One region of the Streptomyces sp. NPDC044719 genome, then DNA from elsewhere that is predicted to be linked to it. Evidence: riboswitches for the same ligand, from Rfam matches in the RefSeq annotation. Region 1 holds a riboswitch; each other region holds the start of a gene.
What was found. A riboswitch is a leader RNA that binds a small molecule or an ion and turns the genes downstream of it on or off. The one in region 1 is predicted to bind cobalamin.

Region 1 (7,194 bases):
GTCGCCTCGCCGACCCAGAAGCACTTCGGCGGCTCCTCGAAGGAGATCCCGGGCATCGGCGAGATCGGCTACATCGGCCTCACGGCGTTCGTCCTGAACGTGGTGGTGACGGTGGTCCTCACCTTCGCCCTGAGGGCCCTCAAGGCCCCCGACGGCGTCGACGAGACCAAGCCGGAGGACTACACGGCGGACGCGGGCGACCCCGGGGTGCAGGTGGAACTGCCGCCGGCCACGGCGGGTACCTCGCACTGATCCCAGCGCAGCACGGGCCGTCGGGAGAGCACCCGGCGGCCCGTCGGCGTATCCGCCCGCCGTCCTAGTCGCGGGTGCGCGCGGCCATCGCATGCCAGAAGCGGTCCAGCTCACGGACGCGCATGCTCACCCAAGGCGGTGTCTTCCGGCGCAACAGCCTGGGGAACCAGCGGCGCAGGCGTCCGGGCAGCAGGGCCTGCTGCTGGCGGCAGAACGGCTCCCGGATCTCTCCACGGGGCACGGAGTCCTGGGGAGGGTACGGGCAGAGCTGGAACTTGCAGTCGGGCAGGCATGTGGTGCCGGGTGCGGGCGGGTTCGCGGTACCGACCCGGGCGCCGGGCCGCAGCGGCTCGCGGTCGGTGCGCAGGCACGGTGGGAGAGGCATGCCGGACTGCTCGGCGCGGGCCATGCGCTCCTCGACCTCGTCGGGCTTTCCCTCCCGTTCGATGAGGTTCAGCATCACCAGCACGTCGGCGACGAGACGTTGGGCCCTCCCGTCGAGGGTGCTCCAGCCGACCGAGGGCGGGATCCACAGGTTGTGCTTGCGGTAGGCGCCGGAGTGGTCCGTACGGGAACCGATGTTGTCGGCGACGCCCTTCTCGTCGATCCAGAGGAAGCGCTCGGGCTGTCCGGTCTCCAGGGCGAGGGCCACCAGGTCACCCGCCTCGGCGACGAACGGGTGCAGCAGCCGCCGCGGCGAGTCGCCGTTCGCAACGGGCGGGCCGGGCGGTGCGTTCACCGTGCCGGCCATCGCCAGCCAGCGCCGGACGGTCTGCACGGCGGTCGAGCCACCGATCGTCAGGAGCGGCTCGCGCGACCCGTGGTGATCGTCGCTCGGCGCTGCCGTGGTGTCGCCGTCCCGCTCATGGTGGCCGAGCCGGTCCGGAAGCTTCCACAGGCACAGCGCCTGGAGCAGGCTGAGCTGCGAGTACCAGCACCGGGTCTGCTGCAGTACGGTCTCCGCCTGCCGGATCAGGTCGACGCTTCTGCCGGGGTCCGTGTTCGGATGACGTTGGCGCCGGTTGGCCGCGTACTTGAAGCCCTGGGCCAGCGCCGCCTCCAGGGCGAGCGGCATATCGGGGGCGCCGTCCGTATGGGCCGGGTCGAGGTGGAGCAGCCATTTGGTGAGGCGCTCCCGGGCCTCGCCGCGGTGGGAGTCGTCGACCGACCCCAGCAGCATGGGCAGCATCCAGGCCCGCATCACGAACTCACGCAGCAGTTCGACCCGTTGGTTCTCGTACCGCTGGTTGAGTTCCTCCCGCTCGATCTGCAGCCGGTCGATGGCCTCGAAGGACGCGGCGGGCGAGGACGCACGGGCGGACCTGGCCCGCCCCATTCTCGAGGTCCACTCTTCGAATTCCCTCGTGTTCTCGGCTTTCATGTCGCGGATCTTGGCGTTGTACTCCCCTATGGGGTCGCTGTTGAGACCGACCCGCTCACGGATCACGGCGAACGCCTCGTTGCCGCCGCTGCCGAACTCCTGGGCGACGGCCAGGCGGATGGAGTACGAGGGCTCGGCGATGCCCAGCTCGAAGATCTTCTCGTACATCGCGGTGGTGTCGATCTTCTTGGAAGCCTCCCGCGACGCCGCGCCCAGCTGCTTGAGCAGCCGCAGTTTCGCGTCCTCGAGAGTGCGCTGATCGCCCTGGATGCCCGACCAGTCGGCCGCCACCTTCTCGACGATGTCGCCCAGCCGTCCCGGGTCGGCTTCCACACTCTCGACTTCGAGGGCAGCCGCGTAGAGGTCGAGGGTCTTCGGGTCGTCCGGCCGGTGTTGCGCGGCCGCGCAGAGCCGCTCGGACAGGGCGCGCCCACGCACGGGGCTGCTCCGCGACAGCTCGTCCTTCCCCTCCTGGAACCCGGCCCCGACGCCGCCGGCTCGGGGAGGACGTCTGGCCACCCGCCCGCGGGACATGAACACGACCGCGACCAGCAGCTCACGTCCGGGGCCGGGCGGCCGCAGCGCCTGCTCGATCAGCTCGCCGGCGTCGGCCTCCTCCAGGTGGCTCAGCAGACGGAAACCGAAGTAGGCCTGCAGGATGCTGTGCGGGAAGCGCGCCTTCATCTCGGAGCTCTCCAGCAGCCCGAGCTTGTCCGCGTTGCCCACCAGACGGGCTAGCACGGCGTGACACTGCGCCATGTTCCCCCTGTGCAGCCGCCTCCCCTCCTGGTCGCCGAGCCTTTCGCGGAGCGCTGCCCAGATCTGTTCCCGGTGCCACTCGCAGAAGGCGTCCCCGTTGTCGCCGTACCGGTCGGTGCCGGGCACCCTGACCCACAGAGGCCCACCGGGGTGACTGTCCGGGCCGAGCAACTCGGCGCAGTCCACCTCCAGCTTGTCCTGGAGCAGTCCCACACAGGCCAGTGCGGACACCACCTCGAGGGTGTCGCGGCGCTCTTGCGGGGCGAGCGCGACGTCCTCGCGCAGCCTGCCTTCGAGCAGGGCACGGCCCCAGGTGTCCAACAGCCACAACCGAAGCGTGCTCCGGTCCCGGCTGCGGGTGTTCAGACGCTTCGGGTCGTCGGTCGGGCGGTCACGTTCGAGGGCGCCGTGCCGGTGCAGTTCACGGGCGATCTGCAGGTAGACGGGTGATTCGGTCACCTCCGCCGTCTCCACGATCCAGTCCACGCGGCGCTCGTCCGTCTCCGGTACGGAGGCTTTGACGAATTGCAGCGCCTCCTCCTCGCTCAGCGGTTCCAGCTCCACGATCGCGGCGGGCGTGGTGTCCAGAGGACTGTGCGGCCGGGAGGCGATGACCACCGGCAGCCGCTCCTCATAGGCGCGTTCGATGGCACACCGGATGATGTTGTCACGGTTCTGCTGAAGACCGCCGTCGAGAAGAGCCTCTTCGAGTCCGTCGGCGATGACGACCAGCTTGTCGTCGGCGAGCAGTTGCTGCCAGACCCGCTCGATCTTGGTACGGGCCAGAATGCCCTGCGGCGCCACCTCGGCGAAACGCTGCTTGGCCATGCGCTCGAAGTTCAGATCGGTCCCGCCGTCGGCGTCCCGGAGCCGGATCGGCACGGGCACGGCACGCTGCCGGGCCAGTAGTTCGGTGAGCCGCACAAGGACGGCGGTCTTCCCCGTGCCGACACCGCCCACGAGCAGATAGGGCCGACGGGTGCCGCGCTCCCTCAGCCGTTGGGCGATGACCTGCGCGAGCTCCTCGCGACCCACGATCTCGGTGGAGTCCTGCCCCGCCGTGAGCACGAGCTTGTGCGGGTCCTTGCGGGCCTTCACGAGGTATCGCCGTTTGTTCCAGCTGTACCACCAGAACAGGAAGAGCGCGGCGGCGACCGAAGCGGTGAGGGCCGGGCCGATGAAACGCACCAAGGCGTCGAGCCCCGGCTCCTTCTGCCATCTCTCGACCGACGTCTCCCCGTCGGTGACCAGCATGTGCACGCCGGCCCCGATCCAGCCGAAGACAACGAGGGCGCCGACCGCCCACACCATCCGGAGCACGTTGGTGTAGGAGAACCACCTGCGCCACTTCCTGGGCCGGGTGGTGCCGCGGCGTGCCTCGAGGCGGATGGTCACGCTGTGCCAGTAGCCGACGACGACGCGGCTGGTCCATCTCGCCGCCCGTCGCAGATCCAGCGTGGCCATCGGCGCGTTGTGGGGCCGCTCCTTGCCCGGTGTGCGACGGACGACCCTCGTCATGGTGAGTACTCCCTCCGAGGGCGATCTTCTTCCCAGTACGGAGGACCCGCGGACGTCGGCACCTACTTCCATGGAAGCACTCCCCGCACGCCGCGCAACCCGATGGAGAAACGCCGACAGGGCATCACTCTTCTCGCCTGTCAGCTGACGCTCCGACACCAGCGCGACACAACATCTGGGGGTGCCACCCGAACCCAGCACAAGATGTATGCTCGTGCTCGCTGTCGCCGCAGGGGAATCCGGTGCGAATCCGGAACTGTCCCGCAACGGTGTACTTGTGCATGTTTCGTGCACGAGCGTCAGTCCGAGGACCTGCCGACAGCGCACCCGGCCGTCCGGCCGGGGTGCCCTGACGTCCGGGCCTCGTGGAATGGGCCGGTGGACGCGACGCCGTGTGCGCTCGTGTGCTGCCCCTGCCCTGCGCGAGGCCCCTTGCCGAGCGAGGGAGAGCCCCACGTGACCATCGCGCCAGCCGAACCGGTCTCAGCTTCCGAAGACGAGCACGACGGTCCCGGTGCCGCGCTGCTGCGGACCCTGACCGAGCTGACCGCCGATCTCCCCGACGCCGACCCCGGCCGGGTCGCCGCCGCCGCCCTGCGCGGCCGGTCCGCGCGGGCGGACGAGACGGAGCTGCGCGAGCTCGCGACGGAGTCGGCCGCCGGCCTCATCTCCGAGGACCCCGCCTACTCCCGGCTGGCCGCGCGCCTGCTGACGATCGGCATCCGCGAGGAGGCCGCCTCCCAGGGCGTCACGTCCTTCACCGAGTCCGTCGCGGCCGGCCACCGGGAGGGCCTGATCTCCGACCGGACCGCCGAGTTCGTGCGCGTCCACGCCGCCCGGCTCGACGCGCTGATCGACCGGGCCGCCGACGACCGCTTCGGCTACTTCGGCCTGCGGACGCTGCACAGCCGCTACCTGCTCCGCCACCCGATCACCCGCAAGGTCGTCGAGACGCCCCAGCACTTCATGCTGCGCGTCGCCGCCGGCCTCGCCGAGGACGACACGGCACATTCCGTCGACGAGGTCGCCGCGCTCTACGGCCTCATGAGCCGCCTCGACTACCTCCCCTCCTCCCCCACCCTCTTCAACTCCGGCACCCGGCACCCCCAGATGTCGTCCTGCTACCTCCTCGACTCCCCCAAGGACGAGCTGGACTCGATCTACGACCGGTACCACCAGGTGGCGCGGCTGTCGAAGCACGCGGGCGGCATCGGTCTTTCGTACTCCCGTATCCGTGCGCGCGGTTCGCTGATCCGCGGCACCAACGGCCACTCCAACGGCATCGTCCCGTTCCTGAAGACCCTCGACGCCTCGGTCGCCGCCGTGAACCAGGGCGGTCGCCGCAAGGGCGCGGCCGCGGTCTATCTGGAGACCTGGCACTCCGACATCGAGGAGTTCCTGGAGCTGCGCGACAACACCGGCGAGGACGCCCGCCGTACGCACAACCTGAACCTGGCGCACTGGGTGCCCGACGAGTTCATGCGGCGGGTGAACGCCGACGGGCAGTGGTCGCTGTTCTCCCCCTCGGACGTGCCCGAGCTGGTCGACCTGTACGGCGAGGAGTTCGACGCCGCGTACCGGGTGGCCGAGGCGAAGGGCCTGGCGAAGAAGAACCTGCCCGCCCGTGAGCTGTACGGCCGCATGATGCGCGCCCTCGCGCAGACCGGCAACGGCTGGATGACCTTCAAGGACGCCGCCAACCGCACCGCCAACCAGACGGCCGAGCCGGGCCACGTCGTCCACTCCTCCAACCTCTGCACGGAGATCCTCGAGGTCACCAGCGACGGGGAGACGGCGGTCTGCAACCTGGGCTCGGTCAACCTGGGTTCCTTTGCCGACACATCGACCGGCGACCTCGACTGGGAGCGTCTGGACGAGACCGTCCGTACGGCCGTCACGTTCCTCGACCGGGTCGTGGACATCAACTTCTACCCGACCGAGCAGGCGGGCCGCTCCAATGCCCGCTGGCGTCCGGTCGGCCTCGGCGCGATGGGCCTTCAGGACGTCTTCTTCAAGCTGCGCCTGCCCTTCGACTCGCCCGAGGCCAAGGCGCTCTCCACCCGTATCGCCGAGCGCATCATGCTCGCCGCGTACGAGGCCTCCGCCGACCTCGCCGAGCGCAACGGACCGCTTCCCGCCTGGGAGAAGACCCGTACGGCCCGGGGCGTGCTGCACCCCGACCACTACGACGTGGAGCTGACCTGGCCGGAGCGCTGGGCGGCCCTGCGCGAGCGCATCGCCACGACCGGCATGCGCAACTCCCTGCTCCTCGCCATCGCGCCCACGGCCACCATCGCCTCCATCGCGGGCGTGTACGAGTGCATCGAGCCGCAGGTGTCCAACCTGTTCAAGCGCGAGACGCTGTCCGGTGAGTTCCTCCAGGTCAACTCCTACCTGGTGGACGAGCTGAAGCGGCTCGGCGTGTGGGACGCCCGCAGCCGGGAGGCCCTGCGCGAGGCGAACGGCTCGGTGCAGGAGTTCGCCTGGATCCCCGAGGACGTACGGGCGCTCTACCGCACGGCGTGGGAGGTCCCGCAGCGCGGCCTGATCGACATGGCGGCGGCCAGGACACCGTTCCTGGACCAGTCCCAGTCCCTGAACCTCTTCATGGAGACGCCGACGATCGGCAAGCTCTCCTCGATGTACGCGTACGCCTGGAAGGCCGGGCTGAAGACGACGTACTACCTGCGTTCGCGCCCGGCGACCCGCATCGCCCGCGCGGCACAGGCCGCTGTCCCCGCGCAGGCCACCACCCCGGACCCCGAAGCGGTCGCCTGCTCCCTGGAAAACCCCGAGTCCTGCGAGGCCTGCCAGTAATGACCACCCAGAACCTTCTCGACCCCGGCTTCGAGCTCACCCTGCGCCCGATGCGCTACCCGGACTTCTACGAGCGCTACCGGGACGCCATCAAGAACACCTGGACCGTGGAGGAGGTCGACCTCCACTCGGACGTCGCCGACCTCGCCAAGCTGTCACCGGAGGAGCAGCACCTGATCGGCCGGCTGGTCGCGTTCTTCGCGACGGGCGACTCGATCGTCGCGAACAACCTGGTGCTGACGCTGTACAAGCACATCAACTCCCCCGAGGCGCGGCTGTATCTGAGCCGGCAGCTCTTCGAGGAGGCCGTGCACGTCCAGTTCTATCTGACGCTGCTCGACACCTATCTCCCCGACCCGGAGGACCGTGCCGCCGCGTTCGACGCGGTGGAGAACATCCCCTCCATCCGCGAGAAGGCCGGGTTCTGCTTCAAGTGGATGGACTCGGTGGAGAAGCTGGACCGGCTG
Region 2 (7,194 bases), on a different contig from region 1:
CCGGAGATCATCGGGCGTTCAATGGTCTTCCAGTACTCTCTGGGGGATTTGCCGCGCACGTCGCCATTCCGGGGGGAATCACATGGCCCGTGACCACATATCGACCCGCCGCCGCAGCCGCTTACTGGCGGTCTCCGCCGCGGCGCTCGCGCTGGGAGGGACCTCGCTCGCGGAGTTCCCGGCCGCGGCGGCGAGCCGCCCGAAGGGGCACGACGTCTCGTCCCACCAGAAGAACGTCGACTGGCAGCGCGCGAAGGCGAAGGGCGCCAGATTCGTCTACGTCAAGGCGACCGAGTCCACCACCTACCGCAACCCCTACTTCAGCCGGCAGTACAACGGCTCGCGCGCGGCGGGCCTCATCCGCGGCGCCTACCACTTCGCACTGCCGAACAGGTCCTCGGGCCGGGCCCAGGCGGCCCACTTCGTAGGCAACGGCGGCAGTTGGAGCGCGGACGGCTGGACGCTGCCGCCGGCGCTCGACATCGAGTACAACCCGTACGACAAGAAACACAAGTGCTACGGCCTGAGCAAGGCCGCGATGGTCAGCTGGATCAAGTCGTTCAGCGACGAGGTCAAGCGGCTCACCGGCCGCCGCCCGGTGATCTACACGACCACCCACTGGTGGAACACGTGCACGGGCAACAGCCGCGCGTTCGCCGCGAACCACGCCCTGTGGGTCGCCCGCTACGGCGCGGCGAGCGCGGGGCCACTGCCGGCGGGGTGGTCCTCCTGGACCTTCTGGCAGTACGACAACGGCGACGGCACCCTTCCGGGTGACCAGAATCTCTTCGACGGGTCACTCGATCGACTGAAACAGTTCGCCAAGGGCACGTGATCGTTGGGGCGCAAGGGCAGTCGCACCAGGGCGGAATGACGGCCCCCTGTTGCGGACACCCCTGCGCCCCTCCCAGTTCATCTTCCGTTCACTCGGGTTACCTACGTTCGTCCCGCCAACGACGCCGAACGATTGCCTGGGTAAATGGAAAGCTTCTCGCTGATCCTCGCGATTGTGGTGGTAACCGCACTTGCGTTCGATTTCACGAACGGTTTCCACGACACCGCGAACGCGATGGCCACGACCATTTCCACGGGCGCCATGAGACCGAAGATCGCGGTGGCCATGTCCGCGGTGCTCAACCTGGTCGGCGCCTTCCTGTCCGTCGAAGTCGCGAACACGATCTCCAAAGGCCTGGTCGACGAGGCCGGCATCCGTCCCGAGGTCATCTTCGCCGCTCTGGTCGGCGCGATCCTCTGGAACCTGCTGACCTGGCTCGTCGGTCTGCCGTCCAGTTCGTCGCACGCCCTGATGGGCGGCCTGATCGGTGCCACGATCGCCTCGGCGGGCGTCGGCGCGGTGCACGGTGACGTGCTGGTCACCAAGGTGCTGATCCCGGCGATCGCCGCCCCGCTGGTCGCGGGCATCGCGGCGATGCTCGGCACCCGGTTGACCTACTCCCTCGGCAAGAAGGCCGACGGCGAGGCCTCCAAGAAGGGCTACCGGGCCGGCCAGATCGCCTCCGCGGGCCTGGTCTCGCTGGCCCACGGCACCAACGACGCCCAGAAGACGATGGGTGTCATCACCCTCGCCCTGGTCGCCGGCGGCGCCGTCGCCCCCGACTCCGACCCGCCCATGTGGGTCATCCTCTCCGCGGGTATCGCCATCGCGCTCGGCACCTACCTCGGCGGCTGGCGCATCATCCGCACCATGGGCAAGGGCCTGACCGACCTCCAGCCGCAGCAGGGCTTCGCCGCCCAGACCAGCGCGGCGACGGTCATCCTGGCCTCCTCGCACCTCGGCTTCTCCCTCTCCACCACCCACTCCGTGTCCGGCGCGGTGATGGGCGCGGGGCTCGGCCGCAAGGGCGGCGTGGTCCGCTGGTCGACGGCGACGCGGATGTTCGTCGCCTGGGGTCTGACGCTGCCGGCGGCGGCCCTGGTGGGTGCGCTCGCCGAGTACGTGACCGGCTTCGGGAACTGGGGCACGGCGGTCGTGGCGATCTTCCTGGTCGCCTCCAGCGCGGTGATCTGGAAGCTGTCGCGCCGCGAGGTCGTCGACCACACGAACGTCAACGAGGTCGACGAGGAGCCGGCCGGCGTCGTGACCACCGCCATCGCCGCGGTGACGCCGCCTCCGGCGGGCCCGTCCGAGGAGCTGGCCGCCACGATCCCGGCCCAGGCCGATCGCAAGCCCTCCACCACGACCACCTCGGTCTGATCCCGCCCACCCGGTGACAAGGAAGAATCTCTGAGATGAAGATCGACTGGGCGACCCTCGGCTCCGTCTTCGGCGTCAGCCTCGTGGCCACCGTTCTCCTCGTCGGCCTGTTCACCCTCGGCATCACCGGCCTGTCGCGCCGCGAGCGTGCGGTGGCGGCGGGCGGGTCCGCGGGGCTCGCGGTGACGGGCGCGTATGCGTGCTTCGCGGCGTGTGCGGCGGCTGTGGGGTACGGGATCTATCTGATCGTGGCCTGACCACGATCGTCTGTCGCCGGGCGGCACGGGGCTTTGGTCCTGGGCCGCCCGGTTGTCGTGGGCGGGGGTTCAGGGGCAGGGGGAGCCGGTGTCCGCGCCGGCCGTCGCCGGCGTCTCGAGGGGCCGCCGTCGCTCAGCAGGGTTCCGTCGTCGGCCAGGACTCACGGAGATGTCGGCGTCGCTCTCGATGGCCGGCCCCACCGGCTCACCATCGGCGCGCCGTGTCGGCATTCCACAGAAAGCGAACTCGCGGGCGCCCTGGCCTTCGCACGGTCGCGGCAACGGTGACCGGCCGTCCCGTATCGCCGCGTCGGGCCGCAGGAATCCGGAGCCGGCGGGAGTGCCGTCGGCGGAGCGGACCCGGGCCGCCGCGGAGCCGAGCCGGTCCCCGGGAGCGGAGCGGCGTGTTAGCGCGGTGTGGGCTTGTCCACACTCTCCTCTCGCAGGTCAACGGCAAGTTGACGGCTGTTCGCGGCCGTGGTGGACTGCCGGGGCCAATACGGCGGCAGGAGAGGAAGCCGGTGGAAGTCCGGCGCGGTCCCGCCACTGTCACCGGGGTAACAACCCCCGGGAGCCAGGAACTCTCACCGCCGGTCTCGTCGAACCAGGGCGTGGACACCCTGAGTGAGGACATATCGCCATGTTCGGCTGCCGATCGAGGGTCAGTACCCCACCATTGTCCGCCCCCGTGGCCGGCTGAGCCCATGGGTGCCGGTCGCGTTCACGCGTACGGTGCCGCCGTCGGTCTGATCGGTGATCTGCTGCTCGGCGATCCTCGCCGGGGGCATCCGGTCGCCGGGTTCGGGCGGGCCGCGCGTGCCGTGGAGCGGGTGCTGTGGCGGGACCACCGGGGGTGGGGCGCGCTGCACACCGTGGTGTGCGCGGGCGGGGCCGCCGCGCTGGGGGCCGTCGCCGCGCGTGCGGTGCGTACGTCCGCCCCCGCGTCGGTCGGACTGACCGCTGTCGCCACCTGGGCCGTCGTCGGGGGGACTTCACTCGCGCGGGAGGCGCAGGCCATCGGGCGCGCCCTGGAGGCCGGGGACGTCGACGCGGCCCGTGCGCGGCTGCCGCATCTGTGCGGACGGGATCCGCAGGCCCTGGACGCCGACGGGATCGCCCGGGCCGTCGTCGAGTCCGTCGCGGAGAACACCTCCGACGCCGTCGTGGGGGCGCTCGTGTGGGGCGCCATGGGTGGCGTGCCGGGGCTTCTCGGGTTCCGGGCCGTCAACACCCTCGACGCCATGGTCGGGCACAAGTCGGCGCGGTACCGGCGCTACGGGTGGGCCTCCGCGCGGCTGGACGATGTCGTGGGGTGGCCAGGGGCCCGGCTGACCGCCGTGCTCGCGGCCGTGGCCGGGGGCGATCCACGCGGAGCCGTGACGGCCTGGCGTGCCGATGCCGCCAAGCATCCGAGCCCCAACGCAGGGCCCGTGGAGGCCTCGTTCGCGGGGGCGCTCGGGGTGCGGCTCGGCGGAACCCTGTCCTACGGCGGGCGGGTCGAGCACCGGCCCGTCCTCAACGGCGCGGGGCACGGTGTCAAAACCCGGGACATCGAACGGGCCGTACGGCTGTCCAGGCGTGTCGGCTGGCTCGCGCTCGGCGTCTGTGTCGCCGCGCGCCACATCGTGAAGGGGCGTACGTCATGACGGGCGGTGGGCTTCTCGTCGCCGGTACCACCTCCGACGCCGGCAAGAGCGTCGTGACCGCCGGGATCTGCCGGTGGCTGGTGCGGCAGGGCGTCAAGGTCGCGCCCTTCAAGGCGCAGAACATGTCCCTGAATTCGTTCGTGACGCGGGAAGGCGCCGAGATCGGGCGGGCGCAGGCCATGCAGGCGCAGGCGTGCCGCGTGGAGCCGACCGCGTTGATGAATCCCGTGCTGCTCAAGCCCGGCGGCGAGCAGAGCAGTCAGGTCGTGCTGCTGGGCAAGCCGGTCGGGGAGCTCAGTGCCCGCGGGTACCACGGGGGGCGGCAGCAGCGGCTGCTCGGGACGGTGCTGGACTGCCTGGAGCGGTTGCGGGGCACGTATGACGCGGTGATCTGTGAGGGGGCCGGTTCGCCGGCGGAGATCAATCTGCGGCGGACGGACATCGTCAACATGGGGATCGCCCGCAACGCAGGCCTCCCCGTGCTCGTCGTCGGCGACATCGACCGGGGCGGGGTCTTCGCCTCGTTCTTCGGGACCGTCGCCCTGCTGTCACGCGAGGACCAGGAGTGTGTCGCCGGGTTCCTCGTGAACAAGTTCCGTGGGGACGTCTCCCTGCTGGAGCCGGGGCTCGACATGCTGCACGGCCTCACCGGGCGGCAGACGTACGGCGTTCTGCCGTTTAGGCACGGGCTCGGGATCGACGAGGAGGACGGGCTGCGCGTCTCCCTGCGGGGGACGGTCCGTGAGTCCGTCGTCGCCCCGCCCGTCGGCGAGGACGTGCTGCGTGTCGCCGTCTGTGCCGTCCCCCTCATGTCCAACTTCACGGACGTCGACGCGCTGGCCGCCGAACCCGGTGTCGTCGTGCGGTTCGTGGACCGGCCGGAGGAACTCGCCGACGCCGACCTCGTCATCGTGCCCGGGACCCGGGGGACGGTCCGCGCGCTGGAGTGGCTCAGGGAGCGGGGGCTGGCCGACGCGCTCGTGCGCAGGGCCGCCGAGCAGCGGCCGGTCCTCGGCATCTGCGGCGGCTTCCAGATCCTCGGCGAGCACATCGAGGACGAGGTCGAGAGCCGCAGGGGCAAGGTCGACGGGCTCGGGATCCTGCCCGTGCGGGTGCGGTTCGCCCGCGAGAAGACCCTCACCCGCCCGGCGGGCGAGGCCCTCGGGGAGCGCGTCGAGGGCTACGAGATCCACCACGGCGTCGCCGACGTCACCGGAGGGTCTCGGTTCATCTCTGATGACAAAGGACACAGCCTGGACGGCTGCCGGGTCGGCCAGACCTGGGGCACGCACTGGCACGGCTCGCTGGAGTCGGACGGGTTCCGGCGGGCCTTCCTGCGCGAGGTGGCTGCCGCCGCGGGCCGGCGCTTCGTGCCGGCGCCGGACACCTCGTTCGCCGCGCTGCGCGAGGAGCAGCTCGACCGGCTCGGCGACCTGATCGAACAGCACGCGGACACGGACGCGTTGTGGCGGCTCATCGAGTCCGGCGCGCCACCGGGGCTGCCCTTCGTCCCGCCGGGAGCGCCCGTATGAGGGCCGCGGCGGTGGTGCGGACCGCCGGCACGGCGCCCGCGGGCCACCTGAGACGCTTTACCGGCTGCCTGATCCCCGGCCTGATCCACCGCCTGATCCACCCGCCACGCGAAGGCGACTTGGAGGACGACGAAAAGTGACCCCCCCCTTTCCGTTCACGGCCGTGGTCGGCCAGGACGATCTGCGGCTCGCGCTGCTGCTGAACGCCGTGTCTCCGGCGGTCGGCGGTGTGCTGGTGCGCGGCGAGAAGGGCACGGCCAAGTCGACGGCCGTGCGGGCGCTGTCGGCGCTCATGCCGGAGGTGGACGTCGTCTCCGAGTGCCGCTTCTCCTGCGACCCCGGCTCGCCCGACCCGGGCTGCCCGGACGGGCCGCACGAGCCGGGGGGTTTCGCCTCCCGGCCGGCCCGCATGGTCGAGCTGCCCGTCGGCGCCTCCGAGGACCGGCTGGTGGGCGCGCTGGACATCGAACGGGCGCTGTCGGAGGGCGTGAAGGCCTTCGAGCCCGGCCTGCTCGCCGACGCGCACCGCGGCATCCTCTACGTCGACGAGGTCAACCTCCTCCACGACCACCTGGTGGACCTGCTGCTGGACGCGGCGGCGATGGGCGCCTCGTACGTGGAGCGGGAGGGCGTCTCGGTGCGGCACGCCGCCCGCTTCCTGCTGGTCGGCACCATGAATCCCGAAGAGGGCGAGCTGCGGCCGCAGTTGCTCGACCGGTTCGGGCTGACCGTGGAGGTCGCGGCCTCGCGCGAGCCCGAGCAGCGCGTGGAGGTCGTACGGCGGCGGCTGGCGTACGACGACGACCCGGCCGGGTTCGCCGCCCGCTGGGCCGACGAGGAGGCCGACGTGAGGGCCCGGATCGTCACCGCGCGGGACCTGCTGCCGTCGGTGCGGCTGGGCGACGACGCGCTGCGGCAGATCGCGGCGACGTGTGCGGCCTTCGAGGTGGACGGCATGCGCGCCGACATCGTGATGGCCCGGACCGCCACCGCGCTGGCGGCCTGGGCCGGGCGTACGGACGTGCTCTCCGAGGACGTGCGGCAGGCCGCGCTGCTCGCGCTGCCGCACCGCCGGCGCCGTAACCCCTTCGACGCGCCGGGTCTTGACGAGGACAAGCTGGACGAGACCCTGGAGGAGTTCTCCGGGGACGACGACCCGGACCCGGACTCCGACCCGGACCCGGACTCGGGGCCGGACGGACCTGGTGGGGGCGGTGGACAGCCGGCGCCCGACGGACCGCGCGGCGGTGACCAGGAGGCCCGGCCGGAGACCGAGCAGGACGGGCAGCCGCAGCCACAGCCGTCGGGAGTCGGCGAACAGTCGGCCGCACGCGCTTCCGAACCGTTCCGGACCAAGGTGCTGAGCGTGCCAGGACTCGGCGAGGGTGCCGCCGGGCGGCGTTCGCGGGCCCGGACCGAGCACGGCCGGACCACGGGCGCCCGGCGGCCGAAGGGCTCCCTCACGAAGCTGCACCTGGCGGCGACCGTGCAGGCCGCGGCCCCGCACCAGCGGGCACGCGGGCGGTCCGGGCCGGGGCTCGTGG
Region 3 (7,194 bases), on a different contig from region 1:
CCGTGTCCACCTCAGCGACAGAAGAACGATGACCGACCCCGTCTCCCGCGTGCCGGCCCGCCGGTCCGCCCGTGCGCCCAGGAACCCGCGCGAGAGCACCTGGCGGCTCTGGAAGCAGCTGTCGCCGCTGCTGCGGCTGCTGATCCTGACCCAGCTCGCCTTCAACATCGGTTTCTACGCCGTCCTGCCGTTCCTCGCCGAGCACCTCGGTACCGCGATCGGCATGGCGGGCTGGCTGGTCGGGTTCGTGCTCGGGCTGCGTACCTTCAGCCAGCAGGGGCTGTTCGTGGTCGGCGGCTGGCTCGTCGACCGGTTCGGGGTGCGGCCCGTCGTGCTGGCCGGCTGTGCGCTGCGGATCGCCGGGTTCGCGTGGCTCGGGTACGCGGAGGCGAGCGCGGCCGTGATCGGCGCGGTGCTGGTGATCGGTTTCGCCGCCGCGCTGTTCTCTCCCGCCGTGGAGTCCGAGGTGGCCCGCCAGGCGGTGGTCTGGGAGGAGGAGGGACGCGGCTCGCGCACCCGGCTCCTGGCCCTGTTCAGCGTCGCGGGCCAGGCCGGGGCCTTCGTCGGGCCGCTGCTCGGCGGGTTGCTGCTCGCCGTCGACTTCCGCACCGCGTGCCTCGCCGGTGCGGCGGTCTTCGTGCTCGTCCTGGCCGGGCATCTGTGGCTGATGCCGCAGCACATCCCGGGCCGGGTCCGCACCCGGGAGCGGGGCGGGGCGCGCGTGCTGCTGCGCAACCGCCGCTTCCTGGCCCTGTGCGGCGCGTACGGCTCGTACCTGCTCGCCTACAACCAGCTGTATCTGGCCCTGCCGGACGAGGTGCGGCGCGCGACGGGCTCCCAGGCGCCGCTGTCCTGGCTGTTCGCCCTGTCCTCGGTGCTGGTGGTCTTCACCCAGCTGCCGGTGACCCGCTGGGCGGGCGACCGGCTGGACCTGCGCCGCTCCATGACCGCCGGACTGCTGCTGATCGCGGCCGGTTTCACGGTGGTGGCCGCGGCGCGCCCCGCCGGCTGGACGGGAGTCGCCGGGCTGCTGCCCGCCGCGGGCTTCGTCGTACTGCTCACCGTGGGACAGATGCTGGTCGTGCCCGCCGCCCGCGCCTGGGTGCCCGACCTCGCCGAGGAGGGCCGGATCGGCCTCTACATGGGCGCGCTGTCCTCCGTGTCCGGCCTGATCGTCCTGGCCGGCAGCGCGGCCACCGGCTCCCTGCTCGACCTCGGCCTCCCGCCCGCCGTGCCCTGGCTGGTCCTCGCGGCCGTACCGGCCCTGACGGTGGCTCTGCTGCCGCGCCGGGAGGAGCGGCCGGAGACGGACGAGACGGCCTGACCCGGCGGGCGGCAGCCCGGCAACCGCGTGCACCGCGCCATCACCCCGCCGGGCGACGTCTCCGCTCCCGGATTTCCGGGACGGCACCGTCCCTCGACACCGCCGCGGAGATCAGTGGTCACGCGGCGCCAGTATCCTGGGTCGGCTGCGATGTCTCCCACCAACCCCCGCGTCAAAACGGGGAGTTCGGCCTGCGGCGACGTACCTTCCCCCACGCATGAGACGAGGACGAGTGCTGCTAGCGGGCCGCTACCGGCTGGATGTTGAGATCGGGCGCGGTGGAATGGGAGAGGTCTGGCGCGCGTACGACGAGACGCTCGCCAGAGCGGTGGCCGTCAAGCTGCTGCTGCCCCAGGACACCGATGTCACGGCGGCCTCCCGGTTCCGTCTGGAGGCCCAGACCGCCGGGCGTCTCAACCACCCCCATCTGGTGGGTGTCTGGGACTTCGGCGAGTACGACAACCGGCTGTACCTGGTGATGGAACTGGTCGACGGCGACAGCCTCGCCGGGGTGCTGGCCGCCTCCGGCGCGCTTCCCGCCGAACGGGTGGCGGATCTCGCCGCGCAGGCCGCCGCCGGGCTGGCCGCCGCACACGCGCAGGGCATCGTCCACCGCGACATCAAGCCCGCCAACCTCCTGCTGGACGCCCACGGCACCCTGAAGATCGGCGACTTCGGCATCGCCCGCTTCCTCGACGACCCCGGCGCCGCGCTCACCGCCACCGGCCAGATCGTCGGCACCGGCCTCTACCTGGCGCCCGAACGCGCCCTGGGCCAGCCCGCGGGTCCCGCCTCCGACATGTACTCCCTGGGGTGTCTGCTCTACCAACTCCTCAGCGGGCGGCCGCCGTTCCAGGCGGACACCGCTGTCGCGCTCCTCCACCAGCACCTCGACTCCGCGCCCGTTCCGCCTCGCGAGCTCGGTGTCGCCGGACTCCCGCCGGCCTTCGAGAACTACCTGCTCGGCCTGCTCGCCAAGCAGCCCGAGGACCGGCCCACCGCCCAGCAGACCGCCGAGTGGTTCGCCGGGGGCGCCTGGCGAGGGCTGCCCGAGCCGCTGCCGGAGGCCGCGCCCCCCGTGACGTCCGCCACTCGGAGGCCGTATTCGGCCGCCGAGACCCGCAACCCGGCCGCCTACGCGCTGCCCGGCGCCCCGGGGCTGCGCACCGGCCGCTCACCCCGGACCGGCCGTTCGCGCCGCGCCGCGCCCCGGGGCGGCCCCGACCACCGCCGCAGGGCGGCCGCGACGATCGCCGCCGCGGCGCTCTTCGCCGCCGCGATGCTCGCCGGCATGCTGTGGTTCTCGCCCGACAACACCGCGACGGAGGGCACGGAGCCCGACGCGTCCCCCTCCGCGAGCAGCCCCGCCGCCACACCGTCCGCGGACTCCGCCTCGCCCCTTTCCTCCGACCCTGCCAAGGACACGGCTCCGGGCGCCGGCGCTCCGGCCACCGGCACAGTGGCCGATATCACCCCGTCCACCACCGCGCCCCCTCCCCCTGCCCCCGTCGCAACGACGCCCAGCCCCACGACTCCGGCGCAGGAGACGGCCGACCCAGCGCAAAAGGCGGACAAACCCCAGCAGGAGAAGCCCCGTCAGACCTGGGAGGACGGGGACGACGATGACGACGGCGGCGACGACTGAGCGGCCCTGCGCCGGTGTGCGAGCGGGCGCCCCCTCGCGCGCCCCCTCGGGTGGCTTGTCATCGTCCTTATCCCGGCATTACTGTCACCACGCCTTGGTGAACGGGAAATCCGGTGTGATGCCGGTGCGGCCCTCGCCACTGTGAATCGGGAAGTCCGGCTCCGGCCCTCACGGGCAGCCACTGGGTCCTTGTGACCCGGGAAGGCGGAGTACGGGCGGTGGTACCCGTCAGCCAGGAGACCGGCCAAGGCACGTCAACCATCCACGAGGTGCTGGAGAGGGTCTGCTGAGCCATGCACATAGCCGAGGGTTTCCTGCCACCCGCGCACGCGGTCGCCTGGGGCGTCGCGTCGGCACCGTTCGTCGTCCACGGGGTCCGGTCGCTCACCCGTGAGGTGCGCGAGCACCCGGAGAGCACCCTGCTCCTCGGTGCCTCCGGTGCCTTCACGTTCGTCCTGTCCGCCCTGAAGCTTCCGTCGGTCACCGGCAGTTGCTCCCACCCCACCGGAACGGGCCTGGGAGCCATCCTGTTCCGGCCGCCCATCATGGCGGTGCTGGGCACCATCACCCTGCTCTTCCAGGCACTCCTGCTCGCCCACGGCGGCCTCACCACGCTCGGCGCCAACGTCTTCTCCATGGCGATCGTCGGGCCCTGGGCCGGATACGCCGTGTACAAACTGCTGCGGCGGTACGACGTGCCGCTGATGGTCGCGGTCTTCTTCGGGGCGTTCTTCGCCGACCTGTCCACCTACTGCGTCACCAGCGTGCAGCTGGCACTGGCCTTCCCCGACCCGGGCAGCGGGTTCGTGGGCGCGCTCGGCAAGTTCGGCACCATCTTCGCCGTCACCCAGATACCGCTCGCGGTGAGCGAGGGGCTGCTGACGGTCCTTGTGATGCGGCTGCTGGTGCAGTCCAGCAAGGGCGAACTGACCCGGCTGGGTGTGCTCCTCGCCAAGAAGCAGTCCGTGACCGAGACCGAGGCGGCGACCCGATGAAGAAGAGCACGAAGATCAACCTCCTGCTGCTGCTCGCCGTGGCCGCGCTCGCCGTACTGCCGCTCGCGCTCGGCCTCGGCGACCACAAGGAGGAGCCGTTCACGGGCGCCGACGCCCAGGCGGAGACGGCGATCACCGAGATCGACCCGGACTACAAGCCCTGGTTCTCGCCGCTGTACGAGCCGCCGTCGGGTGAGATCGAGTCGGCGCTGTTCGCCCTCCAGGCCGCGCTCGGCGCCGGTGTCCTCGCCTACTACTTCGGTCTGCGCCGGGGCCGGCGGCAGGGGGAGCAACAGGCGCGGGAGCGGGACGCCGAGGAGTCCACGGCCGAGAGGGCCTGAGCCGCGTGCTGCCGATCGACGCGGCGGCGCACAGCAGTCGCTGGCGCCGCCGCCATCCCGTGGACAAGGCCGTGCTCGGTCTCGGACTCACCGTGCTGGCCATCTCGCTGCCGCCCTGGCCGGGTGCGGCGCTGGTGCTCGTGACGGCGGTGGCCCTGCTGCTGGGACCGGCCGGTGTGCCGGGCCGCCGGCTGTGGCGGGCCTACCGGGTGCCGCTGGGCTTCTGCGTGACCGGCGCGGTCACCCTGCTCGTCCAGGTCGGCGGGCCGGAAGGCTTCGTCTCCCTCGCGGACGACGGGCCCCTGCGGGCCGGGGAGCTGCTGCTGCGCACCTCGGCGGCCTCCCTGGGGGTGCTGCTGTTCGCCTTCACCACGCCCATGTCCGACCTGCTGCCGCGTCTGGTCCGGGCCGGCGTCCCGGCGCCCGTCGTCGATGTCGCGCTCGTGACGTACCGCATGAGCTTTCTGCTGCTGGACTCCGTGCGCCGGATCCGCGACGCGCAGGCAGCCCGGCTCGGGCACACCACGCGGGCCGCCGCCTGGCGTTCGCTGGGCGGCCTCGGCGCCACCGCGTTCGTCCGGGCCTTCGACCGGGCGGCCCGCCTCCAGGCCGGTCTCGCCGGGCGCGGCTACGACGGGACCCTGCGTGTCCTGGTGCCCGAGGCCCGCGTATCCGTCCGCTTCACGGTCGCCAGCTGCGCGCTCCTCGCGGCGCTGGCCGTCCTCACCTTCGTACTGGAAAGGCCGCCGGCATGAGCGAGCCCGCCCTCGTCGCCCTGCGGGGCGCGTCCTTCGCCTACGAGGACGGCCCGGCCGTGCTCAGCGGCCTCGACTTCGACATCCGCGAGGGGCGGGCGCTCGCGCTGCTCGGCCGCAACGGCAGCGGCAAGACCACGCTGATGCGGCTGCTCAGCGGCGGACTGCGGCCGCACGAGGGGCGGTTGACGGTCGACGGGCAGCCGGTGACGTACGACCGCAAGGGCCTGACCCGGCTGCGGACGACCGTCCAGCTCGTGGTGCAGGACCCGGACGACCAGTTGTTCGCGGCGTCCGTCGAGCAGGACGTGTCGTTCGGGCCGCTGAACCTGGGCCTGGCCGATCCGGAGGTACGGGCGCGGGTGGCGGAGGCGCTCGCCGCCCTGGACATCACCGCCCTGGCCGACCGGCCCACCCATCTGCTCTCCTACGGGCAGCGCAAGCGGACCGCCATCGCGGGCGCGGTCGCCATGCGGCCCCGTGTGCTGGTCCTCGACGAGCCGACGGCCGGACTCGACCCCGACGGCCAGGAACGGCTCCTCAGCACACTCGACGGGCTGCGCGCGAACGGCACCACGGTGGTGATGGCCACGCACGACGTCGATCTCGCCCTGCGCTGGGCCGACGACGCGGCGCTCCTCACCCCGGACGGCGTGCACCTCGCCCCCGCGCCCACGGCACTGGCCCGGACCGATCTCCTCCGGCAGGCGGGACTGCGGTTGCCCTGGGGTGCCGCAGCCGCCGAACTGCTGCGTGCCCAGGGGTTGTTGAACGACTCTGCGCCCGGCCCGCGCACCCCGGACGAACTGGCCGCGCTGGCGGCGGGGCGGCCGGTGAGCGGCGGCTGAGGGTCGCTGACGGACCGGTCGGCGGCGGGCCGAGGCCGCGGCCCGCCCCCGACGGGGAAGGTTCACGCCCGTGGGACGGCACCCACCGCCGGTCCGGATGCGGCCGCGGCCGGCCACTCGCGCCGACCCAGGCCGCGGTCATCCGCGGCGGACGCCGACCGTGCCGGTCGCGTCAGCCGCGACCGTCATGTCAGCTCGCTGTCGCGGCCGCCGCCGCCCGGCCCGCCACTCGTCCCGAGAACAGGCAGCCGCCCAGGAAGGTGCCTTCGAGCGAGCGGTAGCCGTGGACGCCGCCCCCGCCGAAGCCGGCGACCTCACCGGCCGCGTACAGGCCGGAGATCGGTTTGCCCGAGGCGTTCAGGACGCGGCCGGAGAGGTCGGTCTGGAGGCCGCCCAGGGTCTTGCGGGTGAGGATGTTGAGGCGCACGGCGATCAGCGGGCCCGCGCCGGTGTCCAGGATCCGGTGGGCGGAGGCGGCGCGGCTGAGGGTGTCGCCCGGTAGGCGAGGGCGTTGCGGATGCCCATGACCTGGGCGACCCGGACCTCACCGAGAAGAACGTCTGGAAGTTGCTGTCGCGCATCTGGCAGACACCCGAGCCGATCGAGCGGTTCAAGGAGAAGGGCTTCTGCTCGCACCGCCCGCCCGAAATGCGCTTGTCCGTCCTCGCGGCCCGGCACTACGTTGCCGAGGTGGATCTCTTCTCACGCTCCTGGACGGCATTGCGCGCGGCGGTCGCGGACCTGGCCGACGAGGACTTCGCCCGGCCGTCCGGCTGTACCGGCTGGCTGGTGCGGGATTTGGTGTGCCATCTCGTCATCGACGCCCAGGACGTCCTGATCACCCTCGTCACCCCCTCCGACCGGGAGCCGACCCGTGACGCGGTGACCTACTGGGAGATCGCCGACACGCCACCGGCCGGTGACGACCCGCTCGACGCGCTGACCGTCCGCCTCGCGGCCGCGTACGAGGATCCGCACCTGCTCGCGTTCCACCTGGACGACGTCGGCTCCGCCGCCGGCCGCGCCGCCCTGCTCGCCGACCCGGCAGGCCGGGTCGGCACCCGCGACGAGGTCCTCACCGTGGCGGACTACCTCTCGGTGTACGTCCTGGAGTGGACGCTGCACCACCTCGACCTGATCGCGCACCTCCCGGACGCGGCGCAGCCGCCGGCGGAGGGGCTGACCGGCTCCCGCGAACTGCTGGAGCGGATCGCGGGAAGCGCGTTCCCCGCGTCGTTCCACGACCGGGACGCGCTACTGGTGGGCACCGGGAGGCGGGCGCCCAC

Region 2: it holds a riboswitch for cobalamin, as region 1 does, so the genes downstream of both, AC07DF_RS20465 (cobalamin biosynthesis protein) here and AC07DF_RS04215 (ribonucleoside-diphosphate reductase subunit alpha) in region 1, are expected to answer to the same signal.
Region 3: it holds a riboswitch for cobalamin, as region 1 does, so the genes downstream of both, AC07DF_RS08380 (energy-coupling factor ABC transporter permease) here and AC07DF_RS04215 (ribonucleoside-diphosphate reductase subunit alpha) in region 1, are expected to answer to the same signal.

What each region holds. Positions count from the first base shown of each region.
Region 1 is NZ_JBWKHE010000001.1:888,912-896,105, reverse strand. Features, by position in the region: gene mctP (monocarboxylate uptake permease MctP) at 1-252, shown strand, start outside; gene AC07DF_RS04220 (NACHT domain-containing protein) at 317-3,910, opposite strand; cobalamin riboswitch at 4,119-4,244, shown strand; gene AC07DF_RS04215 (ribonucleoside-diphosphate reductase subunit alpha) at 4,367-6,727, shown strand; gene AC07DF_RS04210 (ribonucleotide-diphosphate reductase subunit beta) at 6,727-7,194, shown strand, end outside.
Region 2 is NZ_JBWKHE010000005.1:60,847-68,040, forward strand. Features, by position in the region: gene AC07DF_RS20450 (lysozyme) at 83-835, shown strand; gene AC07DF_RS20455 (inorganic phosphate transporter) at 980-2,215, shown strand; gene AC07DF_RS20460 (hypothetical protein) at 2,251-2,472, shown strand; cobalamin riboswitch at 2,937-3,075, shown strand; gene AC07DF_RS20465 (cobalamin biosynthesis protein) at 3,177-4,118, shown strand; gene AC07DF_RS20470 (cobyric acid synthase) at 4,115-5,650, shown strand; gene AC07DF_RS20475 (putative cobaltochelatase) at 5,787-7,194, shown strand, end outside.
Region 3 is NZ_JBWKHE010000002.1:360,414-367,607, reverse strand. Features, by position in the region: gene AC07DF_RS08395 (ABC transporter permease subunit) at 1-32, shown strand, start outside; gene AC07DF_RS08390 (MDR family MFS transporter) at 29-1,324, shown strand; gene AC07DF_RS08385 (serine/threonine-protein kinase) at 1,542-2,969, shown strand; cobalamin riboswitch at 3,048-3,232, shown strand; gene AC07DF_RS08380 (energy-coupling factor ABC transporter permease) at 3,263-3,964, shown strand; gene AC07DF_RS08375 (energy-coupling factor ABC transporter substrate-binding protein) at 3,961-4,305, shown strand; gene cbiQ (cobalt ECF transporter T component CbiQ) at 4,311-5,060, shown strand; gene AC07DF_RS08365 (energy-coupling factor ABC transporter ATP-binding protein) at 5,057-5,908, shown strand; partial or broken gene AC07DF_RS08360 (FAD-binding protein) at 6,099-6,439, opposite strand; gene AC07DF_RS08355 (maleylpyruvate isomerase N-terminal domain-containing protein) at 6,599-7,194, shown strand, end outside.